Nitratireductor mangrovi: one gene and its partner. The protein of the gene in region 1 interacts with the protein of each later gene in a pairwise test. Links are inferred from orthologs where the notes say so. Each region holds a gene or a part of one and is shown on either strand. Other genes may lie near its edges. The genes, in order: cysK and cysE.

Region 1 (6,467 bases):
GCAAGCACACCGGTACGGTAGAGCGCTTCCACGACATAATGGCCGAGGAGACCGCCAAGCAGCGCGCCGCTCAGGCAGCGCAGCGCGAACATGGCGACCAGCAGGCCCGGTTCGAGCGCACCATAGTCGAAGCGCACCCAGGTGTAGATGAAGGAGGCGATCGCGGCGCCGACGCCGGAAAACATCAGCACCGGCAGCGAATAGTTGCGCCAGCGGGTGGCGGCGAAGACGGCCTCGGCGCCGGCGCCCTGGATGGCGCCGGAGACGACGAGCAGCAGGCCGGCCGGGCTGCCGAGCAGCACCTCGATGGCGGCGGCCAGAACCTCGGCCAGGAAGGCGGCGCCGGGCTTGCGGATGATGGCGGCGGCGATGATGGAGGCGATGAACCAGAAGCCCATCACGACGTCCATGGTGACGGCGCCGAAAATCGCCTGGGCAACCAGCCAGACCTGCACCCAGCCGAGATAAAGCACGGCGAAGACGGCGCCGATGACGGCGAGGATGAGGATTTCGCGCAGGGTCCAGCTGTGGGAAGTCATGGTCTTGGTCCTTGGTTGAGAAGGGCAAGCGCCGCAGCGGCGCGGCGCGGAACAGGCGCGGTCAGGCCGCGCTCGGGCTGTTGGCCGAGACCGTGACGTCGAGCGCCACGTGACCGTCCGGCGCGCCGAAGCGCAGGAAAGCTTCGGCCAGGGTGGCGAAGACCGGACCGGCGTCGCCGCGCAGCTTGGTGCAAAAGTTCTTCGAACGGTCGAAGACGCCGGATGCCTTGAGGAAATCGATGCAGCCGTAGATCTCGTCCATGTGGTGTGCGCCGCCGAGCGGGTAGAGCGAGAACTGCGCGGCGACGGGACGGCCGGTGATGGCGGAATTGGCGACCGCCTCGCGCGCGCCGACAATACGCTCGGCGAGCGGCCGGTCGTTGCCGACCCCTTCGGACGGGGTGCAGGCGGGATCGTCGGGCTCGCCGGGACAGCCGCGCGAGACGGCAGCGGAGAGCACGCAATGGATGCCGCCGCCGCTTGCCGCCACGAACAGGTCGCGCATCGCCGGGAACAGTTGTTCGGGCGGGCCGACGATCAGCGTCGAGATGTCGTCGGTCTCGATGCGCAGGTGGTCGCGGTAGGGATCGAGCGTGGAAAGCGCGCCGAGGATGATGCCGACGAAATTGTCGGACATCGGATAGATGGACAGCTGTGCGCCGGAAAACATGGCCTTCTCGCTCCGCTGGCATTACCCAGATCAGCTTTGAGGGTCAGAAGGCTTGGCGCCCTCGATCTCAGCCCCGGCACTACGGAGCACCCCTGTCGATGGCGGATTGGTAGCACCGGGCAGGCACGAGATGCAACAGGGCTTTTTGAACGACAGCAGCAGGCTGGACGCGCGCCGCGGCAGGCACTAAGTCGGAGCCGATGGTCGAGGAACATGCCGAGAAGGCCGAGGAACCGGGGGGGCTTCAAAACCTGCGCCTCACCCTGAGGCGGCTCTATCACGGCCATACGACGACCGCGCTGCGTTTCCAGCTGGCGGTGATCATGCTCGATCTCGCCGTCATCGCCTTCTTCGTGATCTCGCCGGTGCTGCGCGAGGGACCGGCTTTCCTGTGGGTCGACTACACGATCGCCGCTTTCCTGGCCGCCGACACGCTGGCCCGCGCTCTGGCCTCGTCGAACGTGGCGCGCTGGGCGCGGCAGCCGACGGTCTGGGTCGACGTCTTCATCCTGGTGACGCTGCTCTTTCCCTACACCTTCGCCAATCTCGGCTTCCTGCGCATCCTGCGATTGTGGTCGCTGTCGCGCAGCGGCTTCATCTGGCGCCCGCTCGACCGGCGCGGGCTCGGCGAATGGCGCGACGCCATGCGCGCGATCGTCAACCTCGTCACCTTCCTGTTCGTGGTGACCGGCTTCGTCTATACGAGCTTCTTCCGCAACGGCGCCGGCTTCGAAGGCTATGTCGACGCGCTCTATTTCACTGTCGCCACGGTAACAACGACCGGCTTCGGCGACATCGTGCTGCCGGGCATGTGGGGCAAGCTGACGGCGATCGTCACCATGATCATCGGCATCTCGCTGTTCGTGAAGCTGGCGCAGTCGATCTTCCGACCGTCGAAGGTCTTCCACCCCTGCCCCGAATGCGCGCTGCAGCGCCACGACCCCGACGCCGTGTTCTGCAAGGCATGCGGACACAAGCTCCAGATCCCCGAGGAAGCATAGGAACGATCATGACCAACCAAGCCAGGAAGCCGGGACGCGGCCGCGTCTACAATTCGATCACCGAGACGATCGGCGACACGCCGCTGGTGCGGCTGGAAAAGTTCGCGCGCGAGAAGGGGATCGTCGCCGACCTTCTGGTCAAGCTCGAGTTCTTCAACCCGCTGGCGAGCGTCAAGGACCGCATCGGCGTGGCGATGATCGAGGCGATGGAGGCCGACGGCCGCATCACCCCCGGCAAGACGACGCTGGTCGAGCCGACTTCGGGCAATACCGGCATCGCGCTCGCCTTCGCGGCGGCGGCCAAGGGCTACCGGCTGATCCTGACCATGCCGGAGACGATGTCGCTGGAACGGCGGCGCATGCTGGCCTTTCTCGGCGCGGAGCTGGTGCTGACGGAAGGCGCCAAGGGCATGAAGGGCGCGATCGCCAAGGCCGAGGAACTGGTCGCGACGCTGGAGGACGCCGCGATCCCGCAGCAGTTCGAGAACCCGGCCAACCCGCAGATCCACCGCGAGACGACGGCCGAGGAGATCTGGAACGACACCGACGGCGGCATCGACATCTTCGTGTCCGGCATCGGCACCGGCGGCACCATCACAGGGGTCGGCCAGGTGATCAAGCAGCGCAAGCCGTCGCTCAAGGTGATCGCGGTCGAGCCGGAGGCCTCCCCGGTGCTTTCGGGCGGCCAGCCCGGGCCGCACAAGATCCAGGGCATCGGCGCCGGCTTCGCGCCGGCGATCCTCGACACCAAAATCTATGACGAGGTGGTGACCGTCTCCAACGATGACGCCTTCGCCAATGCGCGGCTGGCCGGACGGCTCGAAGGCCTGCCGGTCGGCATCTCGTCGGGCGCGGCGTTACAGGCGGCGATCGTCGTCGGCTCGCGACCGGAAAATGCCGGCAAGACGATGGTGGTGGTGATCCCGTCCTTCGCCGAGCGCTATCTGTCGACGGCGCTGTTCGACGGGCTCGGCGGCTAGCGCGGACTGCGGGCTGCGTCGCGGCAAGGCCTGCTTCAGGGCAGCGATTGTCATTGCGGGCCGGCGGCGGCACTATGCGCGACCCGCCGCAAGGCGGACGGGAGGAGCATGAAGAAGCCACCGCCGCTCGGGCGCATCACGATACTGGCCGCGATTGCCTTGGCGATCGCCGCCGCGACGCTTTCGGCGTGGCTGGCCGCGTCCGAGACCGGGCGTCGTGGACTTCAGACTACGCTCGATGACGAGTTGCAGGTGCTGGCGCGCTCGGTCGAAAGCGAGATCGAGCGTTTCCGCTACCTGCCGGCGGTCGTCGGCCGCGACGGGCGCATCGTTGCCGCGCTGACCGGAGGCACGGGTGCCGCGGCCGGCGCCAACCGCTACCTGGCAGAGGTGCGCGACGACACCCGCGCCGACGAACTTTATGTGATGACCCCCGACGGGCTGACCGTGGCGGCAAGCAACCACGACGAGGAGACCAGCTTCGTTGGCCGCAACTACCGCTTCCGGCCCTATTTCCAGGATGCACTCGCCAAAGGCGAGGGCCGCTACTATGCGGTCGGCGTCACCACCCGCAAGCCGGGCTATTTCCTGTCCTCGGCGGTGCGCCAGAACGGCAGCGTGATCGGCGTCGCCGTGGTCAAGGTCGACATGGCCGGCATCGAGGCGGCCTGGCGCAATTCCTCGATCTTCGCGGTGCTTGCCGACAGCGACGGCGTGGTGTTCCTGACCGGCCACGCACCGTGGAAATACCGGCCGCTGCATGCGCTGAGCGACACCGCGCTCGACGACATCGCGCGCACCCGCAAATATGACGGGGTGGACCTGGCGACGGCCACGCCGATCTTCGGCGATGGCACGGGTCTGCCGGCCGACACCGCGATCGGCGCCGACGCGCAGAGCCACATCCTGCGCTCGATCGCGATCCCGGCGGATGGCTGGCGGCTGATCGGTGCGCGCAGCCTGGCGCCGATCCAGACCAGCGCGCTGCTGGTGGCCGGCATGGCGGCGCTCGCCGGGATGCTGGCCTGCTCGATCGGCTTCTACCTGCGCCAGCGCCGCCAGCTGGTGCGCGCCAAGCTCAACGAGCATGACCGGCTCGAGCGCCGGGTTGAGGAGCGCACGGCCGAATTGCATCGAGAGGTCGAGGACCGGCGCCGTGCCGAGGAGGAATTGCGCGCGACCCAGGCGACGCTGATCCAGACCGCCAAGCTGGCCGCGCTGGGGCGCATGTCGGCGGCGATCGTGCATGAGGTGAGCCAGCCGCTTTCGGCGCTGGAAAACACGCTCGCCACTGCCGGCGTGCTGGCCGAGCGTGGCGAGGCGGGCGCGGCGGGCGGCAAGATGCAGGCAGCGCGCGAGATGGCGCGGCGCATCCAGCGCACCGTCAAGCTGTTGCGCTCCTTTGCGCGCAAGGAGCCGGGCGCGCGCGAACCGGTCTCGGTGGAGCGCAGCATTGCCGAGGCGGTCGAGCTTGCCCGCCACCGCGCCGACCAGGACGGGGTCGGCATCGTGATCGAACCTGTGCCGGCGCTGACCGTCATGGCCAACGCGGTCAGGCTGGAGCAGGTGGTGCTGAACCTGCTGGTCAACGCGCTCGACGCGGTGAGCGGAACCGAGGACCCGGCAATCCAGATCTCGGCGGCGGAACGCGACGGCATGGTGGAAATCCGGGTGCACGACAACGGTCCCGGCATCCCGGCGGAACTGCGCGAGCGCATCGCCGAACCCTTCTTCACCACCAAGCAGACCGGCGAAGGGCTCGGGCTCGGGCTTTCGATCTCGCGCGCCATCGTCGGCGAGTTCGGCGGCGCGCTGACCTTCGAGAGCGAGGAGGGCCAGGGCTCGACCTTCGTCGTTTCGCTGCCGGCCGCCGCTGCCGTGCGGGAGGCAGCCGAATGAGCCGCGGCACGGTGCTTTTCGTCGACGACGAGAAGGAATTGCGCGAATCCGCGCGTGAATGGCTGGCCGTGGTCGGCTTTTCCGCCTCCGCCGCCGCCAATGGCGAGGAGGCGCTGGCGCGGCTTGGCGAAAGCCCGGTCGACGTGCTCGTCACCGATGTGCGCATGCCGGGCATGGATGGGCTCGAGCTGCTTGCCGCGGCGAGCATTCGCGATCCCCTGATGCCGGTGGTGCTGCTGACCGGGCATGGCGACGTCGCGCTTTCGGTCGAGGCGATGCGGCGCGGCGCCCACGACTTCCTCGAAAAGCCCTATGACGCCGACCATCTGGTGGCGGTGCTCGACCGGGCGGTGCGCGAACGCCGGCGCAGCCGGGAACTGGAACGGCTGCGCGGGGCGGCCGGCGGCGACATGGAATCGCGACTGGTCGGCACGGCGCCGGCCATGGCGGCGCTGCGCGAGCGCATCCGGCAACTGGCCGATGTCGACGTCGACGTGCTGATCGTCGGCGAGACCGGCGCCGGCAAGGAGGTCGTGGCGCGGGCGCTGCACGATTTCGGCAAGCGGCGCGAGCGGCCGTTCGTGGCGCTGAACTGCGCTGCGATCCCGGAGAGCGTGTTCGAAAGCGAAATCTTCGGCCACGAGCGCGGCGCCTTCACCGGAGCGGTGCAGAAGCGGGTCGGGCGCATCGAGTTCGCGCGCGGCGGGACGGTGCTGCTCGACGAGATCGAATCGATGCCGCTGGCGCTGCAGGCCAAGCTGCTGCGCGTGATCCAGGAGCGTGTCGTCGAGCCGGTCGGTTCCAACCGGCAGACGCCGGTCGACGTGCGCTTCCTCGCCGCGACCAAGGTCGACCTGAAGGCGGAAAGCGAGGCCGGCCGTTTCCGCTCCGATCTCTATTACCGGCTGGCGACAGTTGCCCTGACCATTCCCGCGCTCGGCGAACGGCCCGGCGACGTGGCGCTGCTTTTCCGGCATTTCTGCGCCGGCGCCGCCGAGCGCCACGGGGTGGCGCTGCCGCCGACACCGCCGGCGCTGCTCGACGCGCTCGGCGCGCGGCGCTGGCAAGGCAATGTCCGCGAACTGAAGGCAGCAGCCGAGCGCCATGTGCTGGGACTGCCGGCGGTGGCCGAGTTCGAGATGCGCGGCGACGCGCCCGAGAGAGGCGGCGGCACGCTGCCGGAGCGGGTCGCGGCCTTCGAGGCCGAGCTCATCCGCCAGGCGCTCGACGGACATGACGGCAACGCTCAGGCGGCCAGCCAGGCGCTCGGCATCCCGCGACGAACGCTGAGCGAAAAGATGGCCCGCTACGGGCTGAGGCGCGGCGACCTCGACGCCACCGGCTGACCGGGCGACCGGCGGAAAATTGCCGGCGGTCG
Region 2 (6,514 bases), 3.6 Mb from region 1 along the record:
GCCACGCCGTACTGACGGTCAATACCAGCTATGGCGACTTCGTGCTCGACAACCTGGAACCGCGGGTGCTGGTCTGGACGGACACCGAATACCGCTATCTGAAGCGCCAATCCGCGCGCCACGCCGGTGCGTGGGTGTCGATCGACGACGGCCGCAGCGTTGCCGTCGGCAGCGTGCGCTAGGCCGCTGCAAAGGAATACCCGGTCGAGTCCCCACCCTCCCCGTCCCCAACGACCGGGTTACGGAGCCGGCCCTTGTCCCCGGGCCGGCTCCACTTTTTTGGGGAATTGGCTGCTGCTATCTCAAGCCTCGGTTAGGCCCATGATGAAGCGGCGGCCGTTCTCGACATAGTGGGCGGCTGACCATTTCAGCAGTTCCACCGCTTTCCCGTCGAGGTCACGCACCGGCTTGGCCGGTGAACCGACGATCAGGGAATTATCGGGGAAGACCTTGCCTTCGGTCACCAGCGCGCCAGCCCCGACAAGGCAGTTGTTGCCGATCTTCGCGCCATTGAGAACGATTGCACCCATGCCGATCAGGCTGTTGTCGCCGATTGTGCAGCCATGCAGGATGGCGCGGTGACCGATCGTGCAACCTCGGCCGATCGTCAGCGGAAAGCCGATATCGGTGTGCATGATGGTGTGTTCCTGCACGTTGGTATCGGGGCCGATTGTGATCGGTTCGTTGTCGCCGCGAATCACGACGCCAAACCAGATGCCGGCGTTGCGGCCAAGCCGCACCTTTCCGATCACGCTGGCGTCGGAGGCGATCCAATTCGTGCCGCGGTCCTCGAATTCCGGTGCGGTGCCGTCAAGCGCGTAGATGGTCACATCATCCTCCCATTCCCGATGTCTGCGTCAGGAGAGCAGACCGGCAATGCGAAAGGCAAGGTCGGCGACGACAACGCCGCTGGCAACGATCCAAAACGCCGCGATCAGGGCACTGAACACAACCAGGCGATCACCTGTGCCGCCCTGGGCCCGCTCCAGCGCCGTGTTGACCAGCATGAAGGGTCCGGCCGCGGCCGTCAGCATCAATGAGCGCCACACATGTTGCCTTGTCACGAAAGGCTCACGAAGATCCAGCCTCCTTCCGGCCCACAGTTCCATCAGCGAACCGGTCAGGCCCGCGAACACGAGCCCGCAGGCAACGACAAAGGCGGCTGTCGCGACGTGGATCATTTTTACCGTCCGTTTACCATGAAACCGCAAGGTCGAACGCGTACTTCGCAAGTTCCATGCCGGCTGATCTGTGCCGGATGGGGACGGACAATCATCGGAGCGGCGCGTGCAGACTGCCACAACCCAGGACGTCGGCTCGGTCAGGGCGATCGATGACCGGTTCATGTTTCGCGTCTTTCTCGCTTTCGCAGCCATGGCGCTGGCGGCGGTGCTGATCAGCTTCGGTGGCAAGACGATCGGCCGTTCGATTGCGCTGGCCGGGCACACCGAGGATACGACGCTACGCGAGGTCGTCGTGGGCAACGACGTCATCTCGGTTCCCTCGAACGCCATCCGCTTCGAGCGCGAACGCCGAACCGGTGTCGCAGCGGGCCTCCATCTCTATCTCCGCTGGCCTGAGATGAGCGGTTACCGCACCGAGTTTCGCGACGACTTCAACCACGCGGACGGCGCGCGCAACATCGTGTTTCTGTCGTTCGAGCCGCGAATGATGTCGCGCGACATGAGCGGACGCTTCGAGCCGATCTACCGAGCGCTGATCCGACACCCGGGCGAACCGGGTCCGGGTGGGTTGTCCTTTCACGTATTCAGTGAAAAGTCCGGATATATGAATGAGATATTGGCTGTCGGGCAGACCGGCGCGGGCGAACCCTTCGTGGCACGCTGCCTGACCGGGCCGGTAGCGGCGGAATCACTCGCCGAATGCGAGCGCGATATCTTCGCCGGCGATGATCTCAGCCTTACCTACAGGTTCCCGGCGTCGCTCCTGGGCGATTGGCGGCGGCTCGAGGCGGCGATCCGCCAGTATGTGGCAACGGTGGTTCAGACCGACGCGCGATATCTGCAAGCCGGCGACCGGTTGGGTCAGAGGTCGATGTCGAGAATCGCCATCGAGAAATTGTAGGAAAGCTCGCCCTCATCCTCATCGCGATAGATGATGCCGAGGAATTCGTCGCCCAGATAAAGCTCGCAGGAATCGTCCTTGCGCGGACGCGCCTTCACCTCCAGCCGTGGATTGCTGAAGGTCTTCTTGAAATAGGCGTCGAGCTTCCTGATTTCCTCGGGTTTCAACCGGCTTCTCCTCGTCCGATACCGGGCGCCGCAACCGGCGCCTATCGCCGCTGCATGTGGCACGCGGCCCGATGCCGTGTAAACCCTGAAAGGTCGGAAAGCCGTGGCGCTAAATCAGTCCTTGCCGGACAGAAGCTGGTCCATTGCTCGCGACGGCTCCGCGCAGCCGGCCTCGCCAACGATACGCGCAGGCACGCCCGCCACCGTCTTGTTGTTGGGAACGGAGGAAAGCACGACAGAACCGGAAGCGACCTTGCTGCAATGGCCGATCTCGATATTGCCGAGGATCTTCGCCCCGGCGCCGATCAGAACACCGCGGCGAATCTTGGGATGGCGGTCGCCGCCTGCCTTGCCGGTGCCCCCGAGCGTCACACCGTGCAGGATCGAGACGTCGTCGTCGACGACCGCGGTCTCCCCGACCACGAAGCCCGTCGCATGATCGACGAAAATGCCCTTGCCGATACGTGCCGCCGGGTTGATGTCAGTCTGGAACACGGCAGACGAGCGGCTCTGCAGATAGAGCGCGAAATCGCGCCGGCCTTCACTCAGAAGCCAGTGCGCGAGCCGATGCGTCTGGATGGCGTGGAACCCCTTGAAATAGAGCACAGGTTCGAGAAAGCGCCTGCAGGCCGGATCGCGGTCGTAATAGGCCTGGATATCGACGCGTACCGTAGCGCTCCATTCCGGATTGGCCTTCAACATTTCGGCGAAGGTCTGCGCAATCAGCCCGGCGCTGAGATCGGCATGATCAAGTCGCTCGGCGATACGGTGGATGACGGCTTCTTCCAACGTGTCGTGGTTGAGGATCGTCGAAAACAGAAAGGCGGCCAGCAGCGGGTCGTTTTCGACCGCCTCGCGGGCCTCCTGACGCACGGAGTCCCAAATCGGATCGACAGGTCGGATTTCGCTCGACCGGGCGTGGCTACGTGCACTCATGATCCGGCTCCCTTGGGCAGCGTCGGCTTGCGGTGGCCGGGAACATACGTCAGAACGGCCTCGCATTGAACATCAATTTCCTCAACGCTTCTTCAATTGGATTGAAATGGCCGGAATTCAAGCAGGAGCGGAAACTGCGCTCGCGGTCTCGCGTGACGACGATGGCGTGGTCGCGGTCACGTTCAACCGTCCCGCGAAGAAAAACGCCCTGACCCTGGCCATGTGGCGCGCGCTTACGAACGTCTTTGCGGCGCTGGAGCAAGACAATGCGGCGCGCGTCGTGATCCTGCGAGGTGCCGGCACTGACTTCTGTGCCGGAGCCGACATCAGCGAGTTCGGCGTGGTGCGCCGCGATGCGGGTACTGCGCGAGACTACGAAGCCGCCAACTCTGCGGCCTTCGCGGCAATTCGCAATTCACGTCTTCCGACGATCGCCGCGATCTCTGGCACCTGCTTTGGCGGCGGCTTCGGCATCGCCGCCGCCTGCGACATCAGGCTCGCGACCGCGGACGCCCGGTTTTCGGTTCCGGCCGCACGACTAGGCCTCGCCTATCCGGCGGAGGCCATGACCGACATCGTGGCCGCGACCGGACCGCAAATGGCCAAGTATCTCCTCTTTTCCGCCGCCCGCCTCGACGCCGGAGACGTCTTGCGGGCGGGCTTCCTGCTTGAGGTCGTCGAGGACGCGGAAGCGCTTTGGCAGCGTTGCAACGCGACAGCCCGCGACATTGCGGCGAACGCGCCTTTGACGATCCGGGCCTCGAAGGCCGCCATTGTCGCGACGTTCAGCCGCGACATCGGGGACATTGAACGAGCACGCGCGCTCGGAGATGCAACCTTCGACAGCGCGGATTACGCCGAGGGGCGAACAGCTTTCGCCGAACGTCGCCGTCCTCGCTTCAAGGGCATCTAGCAGCCCGCTCTCCCGCCCGCGTCGCGCCCTTCACCGTGTTAAGCTGCGAACTCTGCGCACGTGCTCCGGCCTTCTGGACCATCAGGCTCCGACACGTGGCGGTAGCGCCTTCAGGCACCGGGAAGCATTTTCCGCCCCTGCCCGCCGCGCATCGATGCAGGCGGCTATCCAGAGAGGACCAGCCCGCAATGGCGGTCACTGCCACTGACCCGCGTTTCCTGCCCGACGGCCAGCACGCCTGGTTCCGACTGGCAATTACCATGCTGCTTGGCACCATCGGCAGCGTCGGCATGTGGTCGATCGTGGTTGTGCTGCCAGCGGCCCAGGCAGAATTTGGGGTAAGCCGCGGCGACGCATCGCTCTCCTACACGATGACGATGGTCGGTTTCGCCCTGGGCAACGTAATCATCGGTCGTTTCGTCGACCGGCTGGGCGTCGTCCGCCCAACCACGGGCGCCATTCTCTGCCTTGGGTCAGGCTATCTGCTTGGTGCGATCGCACCCAGCATCTGGCTACTGGCCGCAGCGCAACTCGTTGTCGGGTTCGGGGCGGCGGCCACCTTCGGGCCTCTAATGGCCGACATCTCGCGCTGGTTCGTACGCCGCCGCGGCATTGCCGTCGCCAGCGCAGCCTCCGGAAACTATATCGCCGGCGCGATCTGGCCTTGGGTTCTGCAGTCCGGAATGGCCTTCGACGGCTGGCGGTTCACCTATGCCGGTGTCGGTATCTTCTGTCTGCTCGCCATGTTGCCCTTGGTGCTCCTGCTGCGCGGCCGGGCTCCTGATTTCCAGGCAACGACGCATGCCACCAACGCTGTTGACCGGCTGACCGCGGCGCTCTCGCCGCGCCTCCTGCAAGGGTTGCTGATCGTCGCCGGCGTCGGATGCTGCGTGGCCATGTCTATGCCGCAGGTTCATATCGTCGCCTATTGCGCTGATCTCGGCTACGGCGTAGCGCGCGGTGCTGAAATGCTCTCGCTGATGCTTGCCGCGGGCATCGTCAGCAGGCTCGCATCGGGCATGATCGCCGACCGCATCGGCGGCGTGAAGACATTGCTGCTCGGATCGGTGCTGCAGGCAATCGCGCTGCTTTTCTACATCCCCTTCGACGGGCTCGCCTCGCTCTATGTCGTATCGTTGATGTTCGGCCTGTCGCAGGGTGGCATCGTGCCGTCCTACGCGATCATCGTGCGCGAATATTTGCCGCCCCGCGAGGCTGGCGAGCGGATCGGCATCGTGATCATGGCGACCATCGTCGGCATGGCGTTCGGCGGATGGCTCTCCGGCTTCATCTACGATCTGACCGGTTCCTACCGCGCGGCTTTCGTCAACGGCATCGCGTGGAACGTTCTCAACATCGCGGTGATGATTTTCCTTCTCATGCGCACGCGCAGGCCGCGCATGGCCGCTGCCTGATCAGAACGCCTTGAAGGTCAGCGTCGTCAATGTGCGGAAGATACCGGCCACGTTGGCGACGTTCTCGTCGATGAATTTGCCCACGTCGACGCCGTCCTCGATGTACAGCTTGATCATGAGGTCGTACTCGCCACTGGTGGAGTACATCTCCGAAACAATCTCCCGCTCGAAGATGGCGTCGGCGACCGCGTAGGTCTTGCCAGGGTAACATTGTACTTGAACGAAAACGGCTCGCATCTCTGACCTGTGATTTTCCGGATCGGCGGTTCCGAAGGCCGCCCGTACCAGCGAATGTTGTTCGGAGGTGAACTTCAGCCGCGCGGATCAGGCTGTCAACAAGGTTCGCGTCAAAGGGTGGTCAGGATCAGACAACCCGTCGATGACGTTGAAATGGTGGCGGTCTGGTTCGACCACCGTTGCCGTTTCAGCACCACAGCCGGTCCAGGCGTTGGCCAGCAGCGCGTTCTGACGCAGGAATTCCGCCCGCTCGTTGCCACCGACCCAACAGCAGATGCGCGTGCCCGGCGCGGGGTCGAGCAGCGCGGGACTTTCGACGCGGGCCTCGGGCGCATCTATTTGCAGGCTTGCATTCATTGCGGTGCGCATGATCGGGCGAAGGTCGTGCACGCCGGAGATCGACACCACATTCTTCACCCGGTCGAGGACGGCCGCCGGCAGGGGCGACGTTACCGTCACCATGCGGCTGACCAGATGGCCGCCGGCGGAGTGGCCGGCAAGAAAGATCGCGCCATCTACCTCTCGGGCTGCGGCCTCGATCGCGCGCCCGATCTCGGCAACGATGCCGCCAACGCGAATTTCCGGGCAGAGCGTATAGGACGGCATTGCGACGGCGTAACCGCGCGCGATGCTGCCGGCAGCGAGGTGTGACCAGTAGCTCTTGTCGAGGCGCAGCCAGAATCCGCCATGGACAAACACCATCAGTCCCTTCGGGCCTGCCGCGGGCAGGAAGAGGTCGAAGCGGTTTCGCGACCGTTCGC

The links.
Region 2: the proteins of cysK (region 1) and cysE interact in binary tests that used the Escherichia coli proteins (3 or more experiments, as listed by UniProt). The link is inferred for Nitratireductor mangrovi from one-to-one orthologs.

What each region holds. Positions count from the first base shown.
Region 1 is NZ_CP042301.2:4,515,225-4,521,691, reverse strand. Bases 1,292-4,204 are described here. They hold cysK (cysteine synthase A), read left to right. Parts: upstream 1,292-2,218; coding sequence 2,219-3,190; downstream 3,191-4,204. Other genes in these bases: FQ775_RS22190 (sensor histidine kinase), read left to right, coding at 3,299-4,204; FQ775_RS22200 (potassium channel family protein), read left to right, coding at 1,410-2,210. In the rest of the region: FQ775_RS22210 (ECF transporter S component), read right to left, coding at 1-539; FQ775_RS22205 (YkoF family thiamine/hydroxymethylpyrimidine-binding protein), read right to left, coding at 601-1,209; more of FQ775_RS22190, read left to right, coding at 4,205-5,089; FQ775_RS22185 (sigma-54-dependent transcriptional regulator), read left to right, coding at 5,086-6,435.
Region 2 is NZ_CP042301.2:879,237-885,750, reverse strand. What follows is about bases 1,278-4,237. They hold cysE (serine O-acetyltransferase), read right to left. Parts: upstream 3,189-4,237; coding sequence 2,367-3,188; downstream 1,278-2,366. Other genes in these bases: FQ775_RS04250 (enoyl-CoA hydratase-related protein), read left to right, coding at 3,187-4,101; FQ775_RS04260 (DUF3126 family protein), read right to left, coding at 2,046-2,252; FQ775_RS04265 (hypothetical protein), read left to right, coding at 1,288-2,085. In the rest of the region: FQ775_RS04280 (transglutaminase-like cysteine peptidase), read left to right, coding at 1-182; FQ775_RS04275 (gamma carbonic anhydrase family protein), read right to left, coding at 303-830; FQ775_RS04270 (DUF6949 family protein), read right to left, coding at 858-1,181; FQ775_RS04245 (MFS transporter), read left to right, coding at 4,290-5,516; FQ775_RS04240 (Lrp/AsnC ligand binding domain-containing protein), read right to left, coding at 5,517-5,753; FQ775_RS04235 (alpha/beta hydrolase), read right to left, coding at 5,841-6,514.